3 regions of the Desulfofundulus sp. JL263-se genome follow, and region 2 is predicted to be linked to each of the others. Evidence: riboswitches for the same ligand, from Rfam matches in the RefSeq annotation. Region 2 holds a riboswitch; each other region holds the start of a gene.
What was found. A riboswitch is a leader RNA that binds a small molecule or an ion and turns the genes downstream of it on or off. The one in region 2 is predicted to bind cyclic di-GMP.

Region 1: another riboswitch for cyclic di-GMP. It lies ahead of ACX4JR_RS06450 (methyl-accepting chemotaxis protein); the one in region 2 lies ahead of flgB (flagellar basal body rod protein FlgB).
Region 3: another riboswitch for cyclic di-GMP. It lies ahead of ACX4JR_RS06630 (methyl-accepting chemotaxis protein); the one in region 2 lies ahead of flgB (flagellar basal body rod protein FlgB).

The regions. Positions count from the first base shown of each region.
Region 1 covers NZ_CM149993.1:1,266,039-1,274,211, forward strand. Annotated here, with positions in the region: gene ACX4JR_RS06440 (chemotaxis protein CheW) at 1-1, shown strand, start outside; gene ACX4JR_RS06445 (methyl-accepting chemotaxis protein) at 64-1,974, shown strand; cyclic di-GMP riboswitch class I at 2,066-2,150, shown strand; gene ACX4JR_RS06450 (methyl-accepting chemotaxis protein) at 2,309-4,255, shown strand; gene ACX4JR_RS06455 (chemotaxis protein CheW) at 4,268-5,752, shown strand; gene ACX4JR_RS06460 (protein-glutamate methylesterase/protein-glutamine glutaminase) at 5,772-6,845, shown strand; gene ACX4JR_RS06465 (HEAT repeat domain-containing protein) at 6,861-7,433, shown strand; gene ACX4JR_RS06470 (CheR family methyltransferase) at 7,452-8,173, shown strand, end outside.
Region 2 covers NZ_CM149993.1:1,721,818-1,729,990, reverse strand. Annotated here, with positions in the region: gene ACX4JR_RS08805 (flagellar export protein FliJ) at 745-1,188, opposite strand; gene fliI (flagellar protein export ATPase FliI) at 1,185-2,522, opposite strand; gene ACX4JR_RS08795 (FliH/SctL family protein) at 2,519-3,241, opposite strand; gene fliG (flagellar motor switch protein FliG) at 3,225-4,235, opposite strand; gene fliF (flagellar basal-body MS-ring/collar protein FliF) at 4,246-5,793, opposite strand; gene fliE (flagellar hook-basal body complex protein FliE) at 5,824-6,117, opposite strand; gene flgC (flagellar basal body rod protein FlgC) at 6,153-6,596, opposite strand; gene flgB (flagellar basal body rod protein FlgB) at 6,596-7,000, opposite strand; cyclic di-GMP riboswitch class I at 7,166-7,252, opposite strand; gene ACX4JR_RS08765 (flagellar protein FlaG) at 7,375-7,734, opposite strand; gene flgN (flagellar export chaperone FlgN) at 7,762-8,173, opposite strand, start outside.
Region 3 covers NZ_CM149993.1:1,306,104-1,314,276, reverse strand. Annotated here, with positions in the region: gene ACX4JR_RS06660 (sigma-54-dependent Fis family transcriptional regulator) at 1-605, opposite strand, end outside; partial or broken gene ACX4JR_RS06655 (IS4 family transposase) at 1,064-1,324, opposite strand; gene ACX4JR_RS06650 (hypothetical protein) at 1,428-1,628, opposite strand; gene ACX4JR_RS06645 (hypothetical protein) at 1,841-2,734, shown strand; gene ACX4JR_RS06640 (Mut7-C RNAse domain-containing protein) at 3,154-3,897, shown strand; gene ACX4JR_RS06635 (PocR ligand-binding domain-containing protein) at 4,496-4,861, opposite strand; gene ACX4JR_RS06630 (methyl-accepting chemotaxis protein) at 5,106-7,109, opposite strand; cyclic di-GMP riboswitch class I at 7,336-7,418, opposite strand; gene ACX4JR_RS06625 (hypothetical protein) at 7,639-7,893, shown strand; gene ACX4JR_RS06620 (hypothetical protein) at 8,026-8,173, shown strand, end outside.

The sequences.
Region 1 (8,173 bases), 460 kb from region 2:
ATTTATATAGTTTACAACCTATTGAAAGGATGGTGCTTTTTGAATAGTCTAAGGTTAAAATTAATGCTTATAATTGTCGTTACCACAGTTGTGGCATTGGGGGCCGTTTCCTACCTGAATTACGGGAAAGCGTCAAATATTCTTAAAGAAGAATTATCGAAAGCGGCGGCCAATAATGCCGAGTATAATGCCCAAATTGTGGACAAGTGGCTGGAAGGTATCATAAAAGAAGTTGAAGATTTGGCTGAAACTGAAGCTGTCAAGAGTGGTGATCCGGAACAATACCTGCCGCTTTTAAAACGTGTGCAGAAAAAGCATAATGAATTTGAATTACTTTATGCCTCCGACAGGAATGGTGACAGCGCAGGGACAAACGACACAACTTTCAATATTGCAGACAGAGACTATTTTAAGGAACTTATGGAAACAGGCAAACCTGTTGTCTCTGATCCTATAGTAAGTAAAGCCACGGGTAACGATATTATCGTAGTGGTAGCCCCAACATATAAGGGGAATGAAACAACACCAAGTGGATTAGTGGGTGTTTGTGTTGCATTGGGCTACTTGCAAGAACTGGTTAAAGAAATGAAGATAAGCGGGTACGGGTACGGATTCATACAAAACTCGGACATGACTACCATTGTTCATCCCGATAACAAATGGGTGGGTAATAAAAAACTCGCCAGTGCCGGTGACAGCCGCTTAACGGAATTGGTTCGTCGCATGACTGAGGAAAAAAAGGGTTACGGGACTTATGCCTATCAGGGTAGCGAAAAAATGCTGGCCTTTGCCCGGGTGGAAACAACCGGTTGGTCTATTGCTCAGACAGCAGACATAGCAGACGTACTGGCACCCCTGGGAACTATCCGTAATGCTAACCTTTCGGTAACCCTAATTGCCATGCTTATCATGCTAGGCATCGCCCTGCTCATTGCCAACTACATATCCAAACCCATAATAAAGCTGAGTCAAACAGCTGAAGCCGTTGCCCGGGGAGACTTAACAAAGAAGGTAGACGTGACCGGCAAGAGTAAGGACGAAATCGGTTTTCTGGCAGGAGCATTTCAGAAAATGGTGGATAATCTAAAAACCATGATTGCCGATATTCAAGATAATTCCGATAAACTGGCTTCTTACAGCCAGGAACTGGCCTCCTCCAGCGAAGAAGTGAGCGCTGCCGTGGAAGAAGTGGCCAGCACCACCAACGAAGTTGCGGCCACCTCCAGCCAGGGGGCGGAAAGTGCAGAAGCCGCAGCTGAAGAATCCGAGCAGGTACGGCAAGTGGCGGAGGAAGGCAACCGGGCCGTGCAGGAAACCGTGGAAAAAATTAATTCCATTTCCCAGTCATCCCAGACCGTTGCCGCGGCCATCAAGAATCTCGGGGAGCAGTCTAACCAAATCGGGCAAATTATCAATACCATTACCAATATAGCGGACCAGACCAATCTTTTGGCTTTAAACGCTGCCATCGAGGCGGCCCGGGCCGGGGAACACGGCAGAGGATTTGCCGTGGTGGCTGAAGAAGTTCGAAAACTGGCCGAGCAGTCTGCCGAAGCAGCAAGCGAAATAACGGGCTTGATTGAAAAAATACAGGTTGGGGTTAAGGAAGCCGTAACGGCCATTGACAACAGCGTGGCGGAAGTAGACGAAGGAGTTCAAGTGGCCAATAACGCCGGTGCCGCCCTGGAGCAGATTATTAAGGCGGTGGAAAGGAACACGGCTGTGATCAAGGATCTGGCTGCCGGCTCCAGGCAGGCTGCTGAAGGCACACAGCAGCTTTCGGCGTCTCATGAACAGATTACGTCTACCATCCAGCAGGTATCCAGTGCGGCCCAGGAGCTGGCCAACATTGCCGGTAAGCTGCAAAATACTGTAGCCAAATTTAAGGTGGACAACTCTAGAACTAGAGTAGCTCCGGTAATAGAATTAAATGGTTATGAGGGCAGCGGTGAGGTCGAAACCACGAACTCATGATAGATATAATGCTTCACAGCGGGTGACGTTTCCTTTGTTTTTTATGCATAAATATGGTATAATCAAGAAAAAAAGGAAGCGAAAATTGTCGAATCAAAACGGGCAAACCGGTCGAAAGGTCGGGACGCAAAGCTTTGGGCCTAAGGCTTTTGAGCTATGGCTGCCAGGCTGCTTATAAGGTTGCTTGTGGGGCGGTCCGGGTAGCGGGGCCCCTTTTTTGTAATTTTTTGTAAGAAGAGTGCTTTTAATCAGTCTAAGATTAAAACTAATGTTAAAACTAATGCTTTTAATAAAAATTAATTTATAATAAAAATTAATTTAGGAGGGATTAACGATGACTGGGAGCGGTAAGACACTGGCACCTCCGCCGCAGGACGACCTCGGCAAGAGGTACGATAGCAAAATTCGGGAAGCAGAGATGAACAAAAAAGAACTGGCAAAAAAACTGGAGGCCCAGCGCAGACAGGCCCGCACATTTGCCAAACAGCAACAAATTGCTGAAAGACTTGCTGCTGCCACTGAAGAGTTATCATCCAGTGTAGAGGAATCCACAAGTGCGGTGGAGGAACTGCGGTCTGCTGTTGAACAGATTGCTTCGGGGGCAGAAGAGTCAAGCAGTGCGGCCCAGGAATCACTGGCTGCCATTAGCCAGATAACCAGGGGTGTCGAGGTGGCTGCAAGAAATGCAAGCACAGCCCTTGAGCGTGGAAAGGCCATCCAAAATGTTGTCAGGGCAACTTCGGCTGATATAGGAGAAATAGTAAATAGTGTTAATATTGCAGCCCAGTCAAACGCCGAGTCGGCCAGGCTGGTCGGTGAACTGGAAAACCAGGCAGAAGAGATAGGCAACATAATCAGTACAGTGGTTAAGATAGCCGACCAGACAAATCTTTTAGCGCTTAACGCGGCTATTGAGGCGGCCAGGGCCGGTGAACACGGAAAGGGGTTTGCCGTGGTGGCCGATGAGGTGCGGACGCTGGCCGAAATCTCGGAAAAGGCCGCCAATGATATTCGCGAGCTGGTGAGCAATATTCAGCAGGATGTTAATGCTATTGCCAAAGATATTAACGGCACTGCCGATGCAGTCCGGCAGCAGTCGGAAAAAGGCCAGGCAATCTCGCAAGACCTGGTGCAGATTGGCGAAGACATGAATGATGTGGTAAGCGCAGCGGAGGAAATAAACAGTTTATCCAATGAATCTCTGCAGAGCGTCAAAATTTTTCAGCAAGGTGCAGCTAATATTGCTAAAGCGGCCGAGGAACAATCCCAGGCCTCCCAGGAAATATCCGGCGTGGTGGAACAGCAGGTTAAGGCCCTGGAGGATATTGGTTCCAGCGCGGTTGAGCTGGCAGAAATGGCAGAGGAATTAAGATCGTCCACCGATATCAGCAAGTCTTCAGAGGGGCTGGCGGCCGCTGCGGAAGAGCTTTCCGCGGCCATTGAGCAGGTTGAACGCTCTGCCAGTGAAATTATGTCTGCCCTGAACATGGCCGCTCAGGGTGCCGAGAGACAATCCAAGTCCTGTGAAGAGTCTGCCTCTATTTCTAATAAGGTAGAACAGCAGTTAACCGAAATAGCTGAGAAAGCCGAGGTTTCCCTGCAAAAAGTCACCAACCTGTCGGATTTACTGGCAAAGAATAAGGTTAATACGGATGATTTAATAGCCGGTATCAGTGCGGCACTGGAAGCCAACCTTGAAAACCTGAAAAAATTAAAAGAATTGGATGTTAGTGCCAGGCAAATTGATAAAATTGTGGATACTATTGTTAGTGTGGGCATACAAACAAATATGTTGGCCGTAAGCGGCGCCATTGAAGCGGCCCGTGCAGGTGAGTACGGAAGAGGATTTGCCGTGGTAGCCTCGGATATTCGCAACCTGGCCCAGGACAGTGCGCGTAACGCCGAGCAAATCAAGGATATGGTAAAAGCAATTCAAGATCAAATAATAACTGTGCTGCGTGATGTAGAACAGGTGGCCAACGATGCCCGGCAGGAAGTGGAAAAAGCCAGGAAAACCATATCTGGTTTGGAGCAAATTGAGGCGGAAATGAAAGTTATATTAAACGGTGCGAAGGAAATTGCTGAAAATGCAGCCGACAACCAGGCGGCCATAGAACAGGCCAAGAAAGCAGTGGAACAGATTTCCGCAGCCGCCCATGAAGCCGCGGCGGCTACGGAACAGGCTGCATCCGCCGCCAGACAGCAGGCTGCCGGTGCCCGTGAACTGACCCGCGCCATTGAGGAAATTGCTGCCCTAGCCGATCAACTACAGCAAGGTTAGGGGGAGAAAGCAATGACTGTAACCAATCAACTGGTCACCTTCTATCTCGGACAGGAAAACTACGGTATTGAAATAGATTACGTGCAGGAAATCATCCGCATGCCCCGAATTGTACACCTACCGAAGGCTCCTGCCCATGTTGAAGGGTTGGCCAATTTGCGCAGCAATATCCTGACGATCATCAACGGCCGGGAGAAGTTTGGCCTGCCCCGCAAGGATCATACAGATGCAACCCGCGTAGCGGTACTGGACTTTCATGGATACAAACTGGGCTGTGTAGTAGACAGGGTATCCGAGGTGATAACAGTTAATGCCGAAGAGATAGAGGAAATTACTGCCGAAAAAGACTATCAAAAAAATTTTTTAAAAGGTGTAGCCAAGCTAAATAACGGGCAGCGTTTAGTAATGATTATTGACCCTGCTTATCTGTTTAGTCAGGCAGAAAAGAACATTATAAACAACAATGGGGGACGGTCGGGGATGGAGGAAAATAGTCGCCGAAGCTCCCAGATAACCGAAAATCAGGCAACAGAAAAAATAGAGCAATTTGTAAACTTTCGTGTAGCTCGGGAGGATTATGCCATACCCATTACACATGTACAGGAGATTGTACATGTGCCTTCAGTAATCAACCGGGTGCCCAACGCACCGGACTATGTCGACGGTTTGTTCAGTCTACGCAACCGTATTTTGCCTATTATTAACATTCGTCGTTTGTACGGTCTGGAACAGTCCGATTTTGATGAAAGGTCCCGGATAGTCGTAGTCAAAATCAAACATTCCGGGCAAACTCTTACCGTTGGTTTGGCCGTGGATGCGGTAAACGAGGTGCTGCGCATTTCCTCCGACGCCGTTGCCCCTGTACCTGATCTGCTGCGTACCCAAAAAACAAGTGAAATTACTGGAGTTTGCAAAAGTAAGAATCAGAATCTGGTTTATATAGTGGATCCTGCCCGTCTTTTCTCGCTGGAGGAAATGGTAGAGTTTACTTCTCAGAACGTTGAATCTGAACAAGAAATACAAAATACCGTGCAACCGGATGACGAAGAACAGCTGGTTACATTCTGGCTGGATAATGAGGAATTTGCCGTCAGTATAACTCAGGTGCAGGAAATCATTCGCGTACCTCAGGTGGTCAGGGTTCCTAAGGCGCCCAATTATGTAGAGGGAGTAATTAACATTCGGGGCGCCATTATACCTGTTATCGACTTGCGAAAAAAATTTAAACTATCGCAGTGTAGTCGTGATGAACAGTCGCGCATTGTAGTAATAAACCTGGACGGTCAGCGCACAGGGTTGATTGTGGATTCGGTGCGGGAAGTAGTGAAAATAAGTTGTACCGATATCGAACCGGTGCCCGAGATGCTCGATACGCGTGTTGACACGGCCTTTATCAAGGGAGTAGGAAAACTTGCCGGGGGTCAACGGATGGTGATTATTTTAGATATGGCCAAAGTAATCCTGGCAGATGATAACGGTGCTTCCGATATGAATTAGAACAGGTGGTGTACCAAGGATGGGGAAAATCGGGGTACTTGTGGTGGATGATTCGGCTTTGATGCGCAAGTATATAAAGCAAATCATTAATGAAGAGCCTGATATGACAGTACTGGATACCGCCAGGGACGGCCAGGAAGCGGTGGAGAAGGCCATTTCACTAAAACCGCAGGTTATCACCATGGATATCAATATGCCCCGCATGGACGGGATAACAGCGTTACAGTATATTATGGCGCAGGCTCCCTGCCCGGTGGTAATGCTGTCATCACTTACCCAGAAAGGGGCGCTGGCCACCTTTGAAGCCCTGGAACTTGGGGCGGTGGACTTTATATCCAAACCCGACGGTACTGTTTCTCAAGAAATATTTAAGATAAAAGAGGAAATTAAAGCCAAGGTGAGGGCGGCGGCTAGAAGCCGCCGCCCTGGCCAATTCCGGTCGGAACGAAAAAGAGTTGTCCGGGAGAAAAAAGACGTTCCGATAAAAACCGGTACGGTGCCCGTAAATATAGAAAAAGTTGTAATCATAGGGGTTTCCACAGGGGGGCCCAGCACGCTGATGGATATTTTACCACTCCTGCCGCCTGATTTTCCGGCTCCGGTGGTGGTTGTCCAGCACATGCCGGCAGGATTTACGGCCCCCTTTGCGCAAAGGTTAAACCAGTACTGCCGGTTAAGGGTCAAGGAGGCTGCCAACGGTGATGTGCTGGAGCAGGGAGTAATATATGTAGCCAGGGGAGGTTATCATCTTAAAGTAAGCCGGTTTCAGGTTAACAAGAGGGTCAAATTGTTTCTTTCCCGGGAACCGAAAGATTTGCTTTTTATGCCTTCTGTCAATGTAACCATGGAATCCTTCTGTAAAGCATTGGGACCGGATCGCCTGGTGGCCGTGCTGCTTACCGGCCTGGGCGACGACGGGGCGGATATGATGGTGCAAATACGCCGGGGCGGCGGGGTGACCATAGCAGAATCGGAAGAAACGGCAGTGGTATGGGGGATGCCCCGGGAAGCTTATTTGCGGGGCGGTGTTCAACACCTTGTACCTTCATATCAGATAGCCGAGTGCATTGTGGAAGCTTTAAAGCAGGTCTAGCCGGAGGTGCGCTAAATGAATACTGACGTTCTGGTCACCAAATTGAAAGAGGGTAATGAAAAGGAACGTCTGGCGGCTCTTCGCCATCTGGAGCAGCAGGGGGACGAGATGGCAATTAATGCCCTGATTGATTTGTTAACGCATGAACATAGCCGTTTGGTTCAGGAGGCGGCGGTAGCTGCGCTGATTCGGATAAATACGCCGCAAGTGGCGGAAGCAGTGGTTCAACTGCTGGAGAGCACCGATGCCTGGGTGAGAAATGCAGCTGTTGAAATCTTGCAGGGACTGGGCGAAACCGCATTTGATGTTGTCAGGGATCTTTTGCAATCTTCCGACCCCGACCTGCGTCTTTTTGCTGTTAATGTGCTGGGAGAGGCCAAATACAGGAAGGCCATTTCGCTATTACAAGAGGTTGTCAGTAATGATTCCGATGTCAATGTAGTGGCGGCAGCAGTGGAATATTTGGGAGAAATGGGCAGCCGGGTAACAGATGTCAGGTGTCTTGAGGATGCCGGTCGGCGTTTCCAAGATCCTTTTCTTCACTATGCTGTAGCCGAAGCATTAAAAAAAATAGGTCACATGTTGTAGAAGAGCAGGTGGTATAAAGTGACTTTCGCCGAGTTTATCAAACTAAGAGATTACATTTATCGAAAATCAGGTATTTTTTTTGAGGATAATAAACAATATTATGTGGAAAAACGGGTGCATGATCGTATGGCTGCCACCGGGCACCAAAGCTTTCAAAATTATTTTTTGTTTTTGCGTTTTGATAGTTCAAACAACGAGTGGCAGGAACTGATTAATGCGCTGACGGTAAACGAGACATACTTTTTTCGTGAGTATCCCCAGCTGAAATGCTTTGCTGAAGAAGTTATTCCGAGTATCCTAAAAAAAAAGGAAGCACAGGGTCAGATGCCGATCAAGCTGAAAATCTGGTCGGCAGGCTGTTCTACAGGCGAAGAGCCATATACACTGGCCATTATTCTGAAGGAGATGACGGGAGGGGTAGTATCCGCACCGGTTACATTTGAAATTCATGCCACTGATATTAATACTGACGTACTGGATAGAGCCAAAACAAGACTGTACAGTCAACGCTCGGTCAAAGATGTACCGCATGAATACATGAATAAGTATTTTCGCCGGTGCGGGCAAATGTATGAGTTGTCCTCTCATATAGGAAGCTATGTTAAATTTTATCAGCTTAATTTGCTTGATAGTGCCGCCATGGAGCGCATGAAGAATTTTGATGTTATATTTTGTCGTAATGTCTTAATTTATTTTGACGATAATTCTCGCCGGGAAGTAGCTCTGTACTTTTATGCAGC
Region 2 (8,173 bases):
ATTTGAGTAAATAGATTAACGGTTACTTGTCGTTGTTGAAAATGCTTGAAACTTTCAGGCCTGGCTGGGTAGCTGTAATTGATTAAATTGCCAGCTGGCTGTGTAGCATTTTGCTCATTTTTAAGACTTGCGACCTGTATTTCAAGGCCAGGTGAGACCGGTTTATAACTGGGGCCCTGGTCTAATAATTTTGTGATTGGCTGCCAAGCTGATTGTTGGTTACCGGGGGTTGAAGGCATTGCTTTGGAATTTTGGGCAGGCTTGCCGGTCCAGGTTTGGCCGGGCGGGATATTGCTTGCTTGTATGAAAGTTTGTTCTCCCTTGGTGTTTGCAGCCCGCAAAATGTTTTCTAGATTTACCTGTGGTAACCCCCAAGTTTTTTCGGTTTGGTTCGAATAATTTAATAAGAGCTGGTATGCGTTTTTTGGCTTCAGCCCGGGATTCTGGGCCAGTTGCTTGAAATCTGTTTCTTCTGGGTTTGTAAAGATATCAACTAATTGTTCTATTACGGGAGATTCCCGGGAACTTAACATGCCGCTAATAAGAGAAATAACTGTTACATCATCTCCTGCCGGGCTATTACTCTTTTGCTGAAAAATTTTTCTTTTAGCTTGTCCCAATAGTTCCAGAAGTACGGCAAAATTTTTATCTCCGGCGGTTTTACCGCCAGGCTTTTGTTCTGGCTGTTCGCTTTTTGGTAATTGGGTTACGGGTGGAGTGTTTATTCCCAGTCACCTCCTTTGATTACCATAATGTTTTATCCCGGTGGCGTATACTTAACTGAGTTGCCAGTTCATCATTTATTTTTTGTTCTATCTTATTTAGTTTTTGCATGTATTTGGCATACTCATTTTGTTTTAGTTTCTCCAAAATAAGTTTTTGCTTGTGGGCCTCAACGGCTTCTCGGCGGTACTTTTCAAGATTTTGGGAAGCTTTGCTGACTTTTTGCTCCTGCTGCGCGGCTTTTGCTTTTAAATATTCACGATATATAAAGGCATTTACCGCGTCAAAGGAGTCCGTGATAGTACTGGTTTCCATTGCTTCCTCCAGGTTTTGCCGGATTATTTCCAGTTTTTCCAGCTGGTTGAGATATTCCTTATGTGCCCTCGCCCGGGCCTGCGCTGCTTCCTGTTCCCTTTTCTCGCGCTGTTTGAGAACCGGTTCCAGGCGGAAGTTAAACCCTGTCATTTACTGTCTCCTTTCGGAACGAGATTAAACAAGCGTTGCAAGGTATCGTCATAATCGGAACTTTCGTTGAGGTCTTGCTTTAAAAATTCCATAATTGCATCGCGGTATTTTATGGCTTCATCTACCTTGGGGTTTGAGCCGGATACATAGGCACCTATATTTATGAGGTCTTCCGCTTGTTTGTAATTGGCCAGCAGTTCCCTTATTTTACCTGCCTGGAGACGGTGCTCTTCCGGTGTAATGTCGGGCATAAGACGGCTTACACTGTTTAATACATCTATGGCGGGGTAATGATTCTGGGACGCCAGTTCCCGGGAAAGTATTATGTGTCCGTCCAGTATTCCCCGGACCGCGTCGGCTACTGGCTCGCTCATGTCGTCCCCGTCCACCAGTACGGTGTAAAAGGCGGTGATGGTTCCCCTGGAGGAAGTGCCCGAGCGTTCAAGCAGGCGCGGCAGCAGGGCAAATACCGAAGGGGTATAGCCCTTGGTGGCAGGCGGTTCTCCCACGGCCAGTCCCACTTCCCGCTGGGCCATGGCAAAGCGGGTGATGGAATCCATGAGCAGCAATACATTTTTGCCCCGGTCGCGGAAGTATTCCGCTATGGCGGTGGCCACAAAGGCCCCCTTAAGGCGTACCAGCGCGGGCTGGTCAGAGGTGGCGGACACTACGACGGATTTGGCCAGGCCGGACTCCCCCAGGTCGTTTTCAATGAAATCCAGGACCTCCCGGCCCCTTTCCCCTATCAGGCCGATGACGTTAACATCTGCCTCGCCGTAGCGGGAAATCATGCCCAACAAGGTACTTTTACCCACCCCGCTTCCGGCAAAAATGCCCACCCTCTGTCCCCTGCCGCAGGTAAGGAGGGCATCAATGGCCCGGATGCCGGTGGAGAAGATCCCGGTAATGGGCTTCCGTTCCAGGGGGTTGGGCGGTGAATTATCCACCGGGAAAGGAGTCCCGGGGAAAACCTCCGTCTTGTCGGCCCCGGAAATGGGACTTCCCAGCCCGTCCAGGATTTGTCCCAAAAGGTGGTCTCCCACCTGTACTTTAAGGGAATTTCCTGTGGGAATGACCGGGCAGTCGGGATAAATACCTTGCAGGTTGTCCAGGGGCATCATAATGGTTTTGTTTTCCTTAAAGCCCACAACTTCTGCCTGTACAGGATGCCGGCGTCCGGGAACCACTATATTGCAAACTTCGCCCACCCGGGCACTTATGCCCCGCACTTCAACAGTGAGGCCTATCACCCGGGTTACCCTGCCTACAGTTCGGAGGACCCGGCTGTTTTTTACCTTCTCCCGCCAGGGGGTAAGGTCTATGCTGCCTGTCATTCGTTTTTTCGTTCCACTCCCAGGCTTTCCAGTATGGCTTCCCAGCGGGCCTCCAGGGTGGCCTCTACCTTTCCGTGTTCTGATTCTACAATGCAGCCTCCCGGGGTAATTGAATCATCACTTAATAAGTTCAGGGAAGCGTGGGCAGGCAATAACCTTTTTAATTCTTCAGTGTTTTTTTCAAAGGTTTCCCGGTCGGCGGGGTTAAAAAAGATGGTTATATATTCTCTGTCTTTAACCAGCTGCAGGGCTTCCCGGGCTATGGCCAGTACCGTCTCGGGGTCTAAGGAGAGCTGCCGGGCTAAAATTTTTTCGGCGATGTCCACGCTCAGGCCTATAATTTCCCTTTCCAGGGATCCGAGGGTTTTGTTCCTTTGTTCTTCGGCTTGTTTTAAAACCTGCCGGGCCCGGCTGCGGATTTCTTCGGCTTCGGCCCGGGCTTGTTCTATTCCTTCCTGGTATCCTTGCTTGTAGCCTTCTTCCCTGGCTTTTTCCGCCAGCTGCTTGGCCTTTTCTTCGGCTTCCCTTTGGGCCCGCGCCAGAATCTGCTCTGCTTCGGCTCTGGCCCCGGCAATAATTTGCCGGCCGATTTCGGAGTGATCCACTTTTTCTTGAGGTTCCCGCGGCTCGGGGAAATCATGGCGCAGCTGCAGGGTCACTTGATGTTTACTTTCCCCGTTTGGAGGGATGCTCCTTATAATTTTAGGTGAGAATGGCATCTTCCCCACCCCGGGCGATAATAATTTCCCCGCTTTCATCCAGTTGACGGATTATCTGGACGATGCGCTGCTGGGACTCTTCCACGTCCCGGAGCCTTACCGGGCCCATGTATTTAATCTCATCACGCAACATATCCGCGGCCCTCTTGGACATATTTTTGTAAATTAACTCCGCCACTTCCTCGTTGGAGCCCTTTAAGGCCCTGGCCAGATCCTTGGAATCCACTTCCCTGAGCACCCTCTGGATGGAAGTGTCGGGTAATTTTACAATATCTTCGAATACGAAAAGATTATTGCGGACATTTTCAGCCAGGTCGGGGTCCTTAACTTCCAATTCTTCCAGTATAGTTTTTTCCGTTGACCGGTCCACCCTGTTCAATATTTCAACCAGGGGTTTCAAGCCCCCTGCGGTCTCATCGTGGTAGGAAACCACCGACAGTTTTCGTTCCAGTACTTCCTCTACGTTTTTGATTATTTCCGGCGATACCCTGTCCAGCAGGGCTATGCGCCTGGCTATGTCGCCTTGAGTTTCCGGTGGGAGGGATGAAAGTACCATGGCCGCCTGCTCCGGGTGCAGGTAGGTCAGAATAAGGGCGATGGTCTGCGGGTGTTCATCCTTTATGAAATTGATCAAGTGCTTGGGATCGGTTTTACGTAAATTGCTGAAAGGCCTCTTTTTGATGGTTAGTGCAACCTTTTCCAGAATTCGCGTGGCCTTGTCCTTTCCCAGGGCCTTTTCCAGCATCTCCCTGGCATATTTCAGCCCGCCGGTGGCCACGTATTCCCGGGCCTGGACAAGCTGGACAAATTCATCAATAACGGCTCTCTGCACTTCTTTGGGAACACGGTCCATCATGGAAATTTGCTGGCTGATCTTTTCAATATCCTCGTCATGAAAGTTCTGTTTAAGAATTTTTGCAGAGATATCCGAACCGAGGGCGATAAGCAGGATTGCTGTTTTTTGCAGCCCGGTGAGCTGGGGAGCGGCACACACAAGTAATCACCTACTCTTTGAGCCATAGTTTAAGTATTTCTGCCACTTCCTCCGGCTTTTCCCTGGCCAGATCCCTTATTTTCTGTCTCTGATCAGGCTTGGGAGGAATAATGGGTTCGGGTTCCGGCGGAGGTGGTGGAGGAGGGGCTTCTTCCGCTGCTTCAGGGGGGCGAATCTTGCGCTTCCTTAGCCTGCGCACCAGCAGGAATAATATTAACAGGAGCAACAATGTGCCCGCGGCGATACCCCCGGCCAGCCACGGGTTAAGCCGGGGAACAGCCCATTTTTGTGCTGCCGGTGTTTTTTCCTGGAATACTTCCTGCAAGCTGGTATCAAAGGGCATACTGGAAACGGTGATCTGATCTCCCCTGGTGGGGTCATAGCCAACTGCGGAGGCGATAAGCCTCTGAATTTGGTTAAGCTGGCCGGTGCTGGGGGGGGTTCCGTCGGCGTCCTCCAGTACCTTCTGATCCACCACCACGGCCACGGAAAGGCGCTTTACCTCTCCCGGACTTTTGATCAAAGTTTCCTGGTAAACGTCCGTCTGGTAATTGGTAATTTGCTCTTCCCGGTTTAAATTTTCCCGGTTATCTTCTGTTATTCCGGGAAAAGTACTAAATTCACCGTCGGTACCGCCGAACCCGCGGGCGCCGCTGCTGGTGCCCTCTTCCGTTACCGTTTGCCGGCTTATTACCTGCCCGGGCCCGTAGATGGTACTGGTGGATTTCTTTTGGTCGAAATCCAGCTCCGCCGTGACCATGGCCACCGCGGCCCCCGGCCCGAAGATGCGGGACAACATCTGCTGGATACGGGTTTCCAATTGTTTTTCAAAATCCCTTTTTAACTGCTGCCAGGTGGCCGATTGCCGGGTGGTTATTCCCTCATTTTCACGCGCTAAATTATCGTTTAATATGTTGCCTTTTGTATCTATAATATGTACATTTTCCGGCTGCAAACCTTCCACCGCACCCGTAACCAGGTTTATTATCCCCTGTACCTGCTCCGGCTGCAGGCGGGCGGCGCTCTTCAGCCTGAGGACTATGGATGCCGAAGGTTTGGTTTCTTCTTCCGCAAAAAGGCTTCTTTCGGGAAGTACCAGGTGTACCCGTGCCTGTTCCACCTCGTCCAGCTGAACAATGGTGCGCCGGAGTTCTTCCTGTAATGCCCGCTGGTACCCTACATGTTGTTCAAATTCGGTTATGCCGAATTTTTGCTCGTCAAACAGTTCAAATCCCTTGTCCCCTCCCGGCAGGGCGCCGGAACTGGCAAGTTTGATACGGGTTTGATAGACCTGGTTTTCCGGAACTTCTATGGTTTTACCGCCGTTGGTAAGGCGGTAGGGAACATTCATTGATTCCAGTTCCTCCACTATGGAGCCTGCTTCTGCCGGGTCCAGTTGGGTAAAAAGAGGTGCGTAAGCGGGACGCAGCAAAATTTGGCCGAGAAAGGTCAATGTAATAAGAATTGCCGCGCCGGCGACAACGAATGCAATTTTGCGCTTGGTATCCTGAGCTTGCCACCATTCCCGCAACCTGGCAAGCAGGTTATTGGGATTCATTGGACCACTCCTAGATGTTTGGCGGGTATATTATATCTGCATGCGCATCATTTCCTGGTATGCTTCCAGCAATTTATTGCGCACCTGAACGGCAAGTTGCATGCTCAGCTTTGCTTCTTCCAGGGTAATAATAACCCGGTGCAGGTCTTGAATATCTCCAGTAAGGAATTGTTTGATTGCCCCTTCCGCTTCTTTTTGGGACTTGTTCAGGTTTTGCAGCGACTGGTTGAGCATCTGGGCAAAAGATTCTTTCTTCTTGGAAGAGGCAGCGGATTGTTTTTCCGCTAGCGTTACAGGTTGCGGAAGAATCGCATTTATATTCAACCTTTACTCTCCTTTCCCGGGTAGGGTAAGTTATTTTAGCCCCGGCTTATCTCCAGTGCCGCCAGCGCCACGTCTTTGGCTGCCTGCAAAGCGGTGACGTTAGCTTCATATGCCCTGGTGGCAGCCATCATATTGGCTATTTCATTGGTTATATTAATATTGGGGTAGGCCACGTAACCCGCCTGGTTGGCGTGCGGGTGAGAGGGGTTATACACCAGCCTGGGCTCATTTTGATCTTCGAGAATTTTAATTACTGTAACCCCTCCCGGCCGGTAACCGGTACCGGCCGGGCTGTGCTTTAATTCCCTTTTTAAAACCTGGGAAAACACCGGGACTTGCCGCCTGTAAGGGGGATTTTTCCTGTCTTCGGGGCGTCCGGTGCTGTTCATATTGGCAATATTGTTGGCTATTGTATCCAGCCACAACCGGTTTGCCGTCATTCCGGAACCGCTGATGTCAAAGGCATCGAGCAAAATTATTACCTCCCTCCCCGGATTACTTCACTTATTATAGACTTGCGCATATTGAAAATTTGCGCTGCGGTACGGTAAACAAGGGTATTTCTGGCCAGGTTAATCATTTCTTCGTCCAGATCCACGTTATTACCATTTGCCCTCATGGTGGTATTTTCCATTTTAACCACTTGAGGCTCCAGTTGGGACAGAGTTGGTATGTTGGAAATGTGCCGGGGGTGGCTGGTTAAGAGTCGCGGCTGTTTTTTGCTTAAGGCTTTTTTTAATTCTCCCTCAAACCTTACCTTTGATTTTTTAAAATTGGGGGTATTTATGTTGGCTATGTTATCTGCAATTACCTTTTGGCGTAAATTTGCCGCATCCAGTTGTTTAATTAAAGCCAGGTTAATTTTGTTGTTATTGAAAAACATGACCAATCACCTTTGGAAATAACTTTTAACTTAAATGGTTTACTACTGGTGATAAAGGCATTATTTTTCTTTACTTCAACAAAATGTTTGAACATCCTGCAAGATATTTATTATATTAAAAAATCCTCCGGAAAAGGCCAGAGGATTTTGTGTAACCTGCTTTTGCAGGGCAGCTGGCTGTCATAGGCTCAAGAGCCCTTAGACCCTCTAGCTTTGCGCCATTACCTTTCGGTAATTTTGCCTAAATATGTCGTTGTATACCATAGAATATTATATAGTTTACTGCCCAGGAAAAGTCAATTGATAATTTATTAAATGTTATCAATTTGACCTAAAAAAACAAAAACCCGCTTTAATTGCGGGCGTTTCTCAGGCTAAATCAGCTCATCCACAATTATTCCCAGCATTTCCTTGATATGGGCCACAATCTGTAATATCTTGTCCGGGGGGATTTTCCGGATTACCTCTTTGGTTTCTGAATTTATTACCGAAATCTGCATTTCGCCGCTTTCTTTGTGCAGCTTAAACCGGAGTTCCGTATTATAGGTCATCATGGTTTTATTTAACTGCTCTATTGCTTGTTGTAGCTGCTGCTCGGAAGGTTTTTCCCTTTGACTGGTTTCCGGATTATTAAATGCTTCTATTTTTTTCCGGAAATTCTGTCTTAATTGAGGACTATCGGGAGATTTCCGAAATTGAGTAACACCGGAGGGGGCTGTGCCCTGGATTTTCACTCTTTCACCTTCTTTAAAATGCTCAACTTATTTTTTCTTATCCACAAAAAATCCCTGTACCTGCCGGGGTGATTTTGTATATGTTTTGACTGAAAGTTTCCCGGCCTGTAAAGATTTCATGCGGTCGAGCAGCCGGGACATGAACTCTTTAAACCTGGCCCGGTTGTCATCATTAATCTTACGCGCTTCTTCCAAAATTTCCGTGATATCGCTTATCATATCCTCCATGACGGCATAGAGTTCCCGCCTGCCGCCCGTCTTGTCGAGCTTTTCTTTTAAAAAAGGTATTTTCCGGTCGATTTGGTCTATCATGTCAATGTATTTTTGTCTCTCATCCAGCAAATCCTGCAGGTATTGTATAAATTTTTCGCCTGTGGTGTCCCTTGTTTTAAGCGCTTCAGCCTGCTTGCGGGTTAAATCCAAAATTTGCAGGGCCAGC
Region 3 (8,173 bases), 420 kb from region 2:
ATATCTATTCCCTTTTGAAGAACGTCTTGAAGTTTAAACTGGGTTACGAGAGGTTCCGGAAGCAAATTGTTCTGAACAGTTCCTAACTCCAGGTTGAACATTCTGGCAGCAATTGAATTAATGTAAGTAATTTGCATTTGCCGATTTACGGAAATAACCCCGTCGGACATAGTTTCCAAAACTGTTTTTAAATATTTGTTATTAACTACAAAGTTATTGGCAAATTGTTGCGTTTTCAACTGCTGTTCAATTGTCTGGGCCGCGGCTACTACCATTCCTAAAGTATGAGGATGTATTTTTTCATAATGACCGGACATATTTAAGACACCAATCAAATTACCTTGGGGGTCCATTATGGGAGATGCCGAACATGTCCACTCATGGAGGGGTTGGCAATAGTGTTCAGCTGAATATACTTGAACAGGAGATTTTATCTTCAAAGCAAGGCCAATAGCTGTAGTCCCCATAAAGGCTTCTGACCAATCAACGCCAGGAACGAGATTAATGCTATTCGCATTATTTAAAACATCCTGGTCACCCAGTACTTCTAAAAGAATACCTTTTTCATTACAAATAGTTACCACAAAACCGGAACCAATTACCAAGTTATAAAGGGATTCCATGTAGGGTTTGGCTATATTAATCAATTTTCTCTTTGCATTAATAACCCTAGTTAATTCTTCACCTGATATTTTTTTAACGTGAAGCTTAAATGGATTTACTTTAAACTTATGACATCTTATTCCAGGACTCGGCAACAAGTGGCCTAATACGCCTATCTGGGGGTATTTTCTTGTTTTCTATAAAAAACCTCCAGGCCTTAAAGAGGTCTTGCTTTTCTTGCTTTTTGGCGGACTCCATCTTATCCCTCCCAGGACGGTAAGGTAAATAATATCTTTGTACAAATTCATTAGCGTTGCATAAAAATTACCTTTCTAACTTCAAGCCCATGAATGCAAGCATAAACTATACAGGATTTATGGTGTATACAAGTAGCAGCCTTTTTCTGCATACAGACATAGGTAGCCCTTATCCACATTTTGACAACACTAACTTAATTAAATTAAATTAACGGGTCATAGATCAGATCATCTAAATGTTCCGCTTCGCCTGTCATCACCTGCCTTAATGTAACCTCAAAAGTTTGGTTATGATTAATCCTTCGCCGGCCTTTCGAACTGTGTTTAACCTTTGGATAAAGCTTTTTAGCGAATTCAGTAAATGGTTCATAAAGGCAGGTATCCAGCAACCTCTTAATTTTCAGCAGCAGCCCTTTATAGCCCGTTTTAAGCTTAAGTAGTACCAGCAAACAGTAGGTAATTAAAACCTGGTTTGATAAGCGACGGGCGCAGAAAGACCGGACTTTGGGTTAGATATGCTACAATTGACGATAATTGCAATTATGTTTCTTTGAATGGAACCATGCGTTAACCAAAATTAATATTCGGACCACCAAAAAGTATACCAGCTATCAGTAAAAGTCTAAAAGCTTGCCAATATGTAATTTTTTTCAGGTTGAAAACCTGCGGCATGGTAATATTCCATAGCCACTGAAAAAGCCAAGCTGCAAGGAATAATAGACAAATACCAAAGACGATTAAGCCCAAAATATTTGCTGGAAGACCCAAGATATCACTTCCTCCTCTCTATTATTGGGGGATATTCTAATTCTACCAGAATACCAGGATTAATTATACCCTAACTGTATCAGTCGCATTTCAAAGACATTAAGCAGCATGCTTAAAATACATTACAACTTTTCACATTAAGGAAACATTTCTTACAGAAAAATGTTTAAATAGAATAATAAATGATATTTTTACTAAGGATGGGGAAATAGATGTTTAAAGAAAAAAAAGTTTTATTACCAATTATCCTATTGGTGAGCATCCTGGTCATAAACTGGCTTATTTGGTCCAATACCAGGCATTTGCAACAGCAGGTCAACCATCTGCAGGGAGAACTAAATAGTCTACACTCGGAGGTAGGAAATATCAGGGGAACTATGCAGAGCATAAAAGAAGATGCCCGTTGGTGGACTCCTATAGAAGTAGAATTTATGGATGTAGACAGGGAAAAAGCTCTTACGAAAATTAGTTGGTATTTAAGGGAATATCGGGAAGGTAGCAAGGTAATGCTTAATTATCAACCGGTAGGGAAAGAAGATTATACAGAAGTTGTTGCTGAAGAAGAATCCAAAGGCTATTTTTCCGTAGTTTTACCTGTTAAAGTTCCACTGGAACCTATCTTTGATATTCGCCTGGGAAGAGCTACAAAAAAAGAACCTCAAATAGCCAGAAATCTGAAAGAGGTACGTGTCACGGAACCCAAACCCAACCTTAAGTATTACATTTCAGTGCAGGATGGGGAAACGATACGTACTAGCGAAATACGCACACTGGACTTAAGCAAACTGAGTTTCAAACTGTTTAATCCCCTGAATTTATGGGTAAATTTTAATAGCAACAATAAAATTGCTGCAAATGTGCATGAATATAAAGCAGGCAATCCTCGCTATGAAATTAATGAAATGTACTTGGAAACCAGGAAAGGGAAAAAACAAGTGCTGGAAAAATGGCCCTTTAAGCCTGTTCAGATTCAAAAGGCTTATGAACAAGAAAGCATTAAAATATACGATGTGCAAGCAACTCCTTCCAAAGCTTATGATTCGTTATATTGGGTTATCAAATACTCTGAGGGGCTGTTAGTGGAAAAAGAAATTCCACAGGTATAAATTATGATCGATCATTACACTCTTTCTCGATTCTGAAATTAGGTGGGTGATACTCCGGGTACGGTTTTCAACCGCCTGCTCAAAAAAACTGTGTTTTTCCCCAGTGTAAATACACAGTCACCCTCTTTGCACAGTGATTTTTAGGATCTTACCTTAAGGCGTCAATACCTGGGACATTTTCATCACCTCCGGCACTTTTTTCTTCGACAAATATGCGGTTGCTTTCTTTCTGGGAGGTCTCCACAATATCCGGTGCGGGAAATTTAGATGCCAATTAAAAAGGAAAAAATACTTTCAATCACGATCCATTTTTAGTATGATTTATCTTGATATGGTTCGACCAGGGGGATTGCAGTAACCCAAGTAAGTTCAACTTAAGTTTTACACAAACTTAAGCCAAAGTATTGAGAGGGATTAAAATGAATTGTGCTTGGTTTCGATTTTATGCCGAACTTAATGACTTGTTGAAACCGGCGCAACGGAAAGTTTCCTTCGCTTACTGTTTTTGGGGACAGCCCGCAGTCAAGGATCTGATTGAGTCACTTGGTGTCCCCCACACCGAGGTGGACCTTGTCCTTATAAACGGACAACCAGTAGACCTTTCCCGTCATGTGAGGGATGGCGACCGTATCAGCGTATACCCGGCATTTAAAACAATTGATATTGCCCCCTTGCGGTACAGATGCCCGGTACCACCATCCGAAGTTCGATTTATCCTTGATGCCCACCTGGGTCGGCTAGCGTCCTATCTGCGCATGACGGGGTTTGATGCGCTATATAGCAATGAGTATCAGGATGCAGAACTGGTCCAGTTTTCGATGCAAGAACACAGGGTTTTGCTAACCCGAAGTCGCGGCCTGCTAAAGCGTGGAGAAGTTACGCATGGCTATTTGGTACGGGAAAACGAGCCTAAGTCCCAGTTGGTAGAGGTGTTAAACAGATTTAATTTGTTCCATGCAATTAAACCATTTCGGCGATGCATACCCTGTAATGGATTATTAAAACAGATACCTAAGAAAGAGGTGGAAGACCGGTTGCCACCCAGAACCCGGGAATATTATCAGATTTTTTACATCTGCTCCAATTGCGGTCGTATCTACTGGCCTGGGTCGCATTATGAACGCATGAAAAAATTTATTCAGGAGATCCAAAGTATTAGGTGATGTGCTAGAATAATGTACACGCAGCACACACAAGCAATTACCGGAGCTGGGCTAGGGCCCAGCTCTTTTGGTCGCTGTGAGTGTCCCCGGGACAAGGCATATGAAGCATTAAGGAAAGTACCGGTCTCTGCCTGGCCGGGGTATTTCTCTGGGGTACCAAGCTAGCACCGATGCTTTTTATTGGACTTTTCCCGGGTCGTGCAGACTACCTTGCTTGCGGCCCGGAGATAACCAGCTGCAACTGCAGCCGTTAAACATCCCGGAAAACTTGTTGCGTATTTGGGCACACACCGCTCCGGGCACTTTTGGATAAAACTCTATGGGCCCCGGGCCAGAGTACGTCCTGCCCGGCAAGTTAACGACACTTTTATCCCGGCTAGCATATAACCGCACACCGGGCTAACCTTTCTTGTCATCCGAAGTCGGCCCAGAGTGCGGCTAACTTATGGGTTCCGATTTGCGGGTCACCCTCAAAAAACTCCAAACGAAATTGCTGGAAACTACAGCCCGGCATACTTCCCGGCTTCATTCACCAGGCCGTCGGCTGCACCCGTAGACCGCCAAGCCTGGAAGGTCGCCCTTCCACCGGCTGTGTATTTCATACAGATGCCGGCGGACGCAGGGCTACGTTGCCGCCCAGCACCACGGCTACGATCTCTCCACCCACCTGCAGGGGAACCGCCATATGCACCAGCCCGGCACGGCAGGTGTGAAGAACCTCCTCTCCTGCAGCTACAGCAGCCTTCACAGAGGCCGCGTGCGAAGCTGCACACCTTGCCCGCGCTTCCGGATTGCTGTCAAGCAGGGCGTAGAAAGAACACAGGTTAGAGGGTTCGGTCAGCGGATGGCCGCCCGGGTACGCAACCATAACCGCCAGTCCCAGGGCCCGGCTCATACTCTTTAAAAGTTCCTGTAAACCTATCTGTTTGAGCTCTTGATAGAACACCGGCTTTCCCTTCATCATGTGCGCTCAGCCACCCCTTCTTCTAAATTCTCATTTTTATTTAGCCCAAGCCTAGCCCCAACCGGGCCCATATATCAGATTGAACAACCTGCAACCGCTTTTGATGCCAGAGCAATCTGCAAAACAATTCTCTTTATTTCAAGGCGGACGAGCTTCACCTGAACCTGCTGTAATTTCAAGCTTCAACTTTTAGCTGCTAATCCAATTACTCACAAGTTTCTTTTTTCCAATAAAAGCTTTTTGTTCATTTTTTCTTTTGAGGCTGGTCTCTTTTATCGGGTATTGATGCAAGTTGTTCATCATCCACTTTGAACTGTGCTGCCATTTTTTGCAACTCTTCTGCCATTTGGGTTAACATTTCGGTTGAAGACGCAACTTCTTCCATGGCAGCAACAGACTCTTCCGTAGTACTGGTTACGTTTTGAACAGCAGAAGAAACTTGTTCTGTACCTGCTGCAATTTCATCAATATGGCTAGCAAGCTCTTTAATTTTGCTAATAATTTCACCAAAAGAACGACCTACTTCATCTACAACTTTAACCCCTTCCTGTACTTCTTTTGCTCCCTGATTCATTACTTCAGTCGCGTTTTTGGACTCAATCTGGATATTGCCGATGAGTTCCTGAATTTCCTGTGCTGCTGTCGCCGACTGCTCGGCCAATTTCCGTACTTCTTCGGCAACCACGGTAAATCCGCGACCCTGCTCTCCGGCACGGGCAGCTTCAATGGCTGCATTTAAGGCCAAAAGGTTAGTTTGATCGGCAATATTAGTAATTGTGTCAACGATAACTCCTATTTTTTCCGACATTTCATTAAGGTTACTAATTGCCTGTGCCACGTTTTGAGCCGAATCGCTTATATTCTTCATTTGTCTGGTTATCTTTTCCAAGCCTTCTTGCCCTTTCCCTGCTTCGCTTGATGTTCTCTTGGCAGCCTCTCGCATTGATTTGGCATTCTGGGCTACCTGCTCTACAGTGGAAGCAACTTCTGCCATGGTTGAAGACGTCTCATTAGCACCGGCGGAAGTTTCTTCGGCATTTGCAGAAAGCTGCTGCGCAGACGACGCCAGGGAATCGGACTTATCTCTGAGAGTGACAGCCACATTCTTAAGATTATTAACCATATTGTTGAAGGCATTAGCAAGCTGGCCGATTTCATCATACCGGTTCATAATAATTTTAACAGTCAGGTCTCCCGTAGCAACCTTAGCAGCAACGCCTGCCAGTTCTTCTACCGGCCTTGCTATGCCGCGTGCAATAAAGTAACTAAGTAACGCTATAGCAATAGCAAAAATAATGGTGATTAGCACTATGGAGCTTTTCATCTTGTATACGCCTGCAAAGGCTTCAGCCTCATCGATTTCTACTATTAATCCGGCAGGCTTATCTCCAAGCTTAATAACTCCCAGGTTCCCCAGCACCTCATTACCAAGATAATCCAGATAAACGGCCTGTACACCAAATTTATAATCCCCGGCCTGGATAGCAGAAGAAAGAAGTTTTACTGCTTTAGTATCTATAGTTTTTTTCAAAGCAGCACCTTCCTTATATTCACCCAGTCTGGTATTGGTTAGGAGCATGCCATTGGCATCAATCAAGTAGGAATCACCAGATTTTCCCAGTTTTTCAACTCCCACATGAACAAGGTCATCTATCTGTTTTCCTGAAAACACTAAATTAACAGTTCCAACGATTTCTCCAGAATTACCCTTACTTTTAATCGGTGAAGATACAACCATAATATTGTCATTTATAACATCTAAGTAAAACAGGGAAGACCAGTTTAATTTTCCTTCCAGAGATTGTTGTATATAGTCACTGGTTGATACGTCAGTCCCTTCAATTTCTTTTCTGGTACTGAATACCACTTTTCCCTGCGGGGTAGTTACAAAAATAAAAAAGTAACCATATTCCTCAACAACTTTATAACAAAATTGTTCAAGTATGGATTTTCTTTCAACCCAACGAGAATCAGTCGTATCCCAGTCTGCTTCTTTTAAGATATTCATACTCTGATAAATATCGCGGGAATTAGCTATAAGCTGGCAATCACCTTCTCTTTCGGCGAAGTAATCATTTAATTGTGTAACTGTTAAGCTCAAGAACAAGTTATTGGCGTCGAAGGCTTCCCGTCGTATGTTGTCACTGGCATTGCGAAAATTTAAAATACCGATAAAAATGGTAGGTACTAAACCTATCAACAAAAACAAAGCAATTAGCTTAACTTTTAAACTTAATCTTTTAAACATATTACGCACCTTCCTTATCTATGTATTAAATATGTTTATCAAGCTGCACAGTCAAAAAGCTGATTAAAATTTTTTAAATATGGATTTTAATCAGCTTGAGGCCGTGCAAAACCGAAGAAAGCCCGACCCGGACACCGCACATATGCACCATACCAACTCTTTAGAAAACACATGACGAAATAGGCAGCCAAAGGCTGCCTATCAAAGAAACAAATAACTAATCCTTCTCGGCAGCCTGGCAATCATAGCTTGTGCCTTAGACCCATGGCTTTGCGCCCCACCCTTTCGAGTGGTTTGCCCTTTTCAGGATTTTGCATTACTTTACAGATAAGCACTCTACTAACTTTTAAAATAACACTTCAGGAACGTTCGCGTCCAAAGCACATCAGCTCAAAAAAGAAAGATACTTATCACCTCCCTAAAAGAATTATTTACAAAAACAAAGCGCAGAAACCTGGAAATATTGCATAATATTTCCAGGTTTCTGCGCCAGCTAAAATAAAGTAATATCCTCTTATTACTTTATTTATTGTTGGTTGGTTGGTTGGTTGGTTGGTTGGTTGGTTGGTTGGTTGGTTGGTTGGTTGGTTGGTTGGTTGGTTGGTTGGTTGGTTGGTTGGTTGGTTGGTTGGTTGGTTGGTTGGTTGGTTGGTTGGTTGGTTGCAAAAAACATGCCAAATGCCCCCTCGAAATTTTTATGAAATATTCATACCCATCCATATGGGATTACCAAGCTAATTGGAAATTGAAGTTAAGGGTATCCGATATTTTTTTATTAATATAAACAAAATTTATGCTTGTCAATCGTTAAAAATCCCTGAAAATTAAAGGAAAATCCTATTCATACAAGAAAAATTTCATATAATTAGGGATAAAGGCAGTCTTTGCCCAAATTTCTAAAATGAGGGAGGTTAAAATGAAAGAGAAGGATATTACAGAATATGGTAAAATTTGTTTGTTAAATTCAATTAAGGTGGTGATTGACGGGTTGGTAGTTGATAGACTTCAAGGGTTCGCAAAATTTACAAGGAGGACTTATAGCCCCTCTAAAGTTTCTATCGACT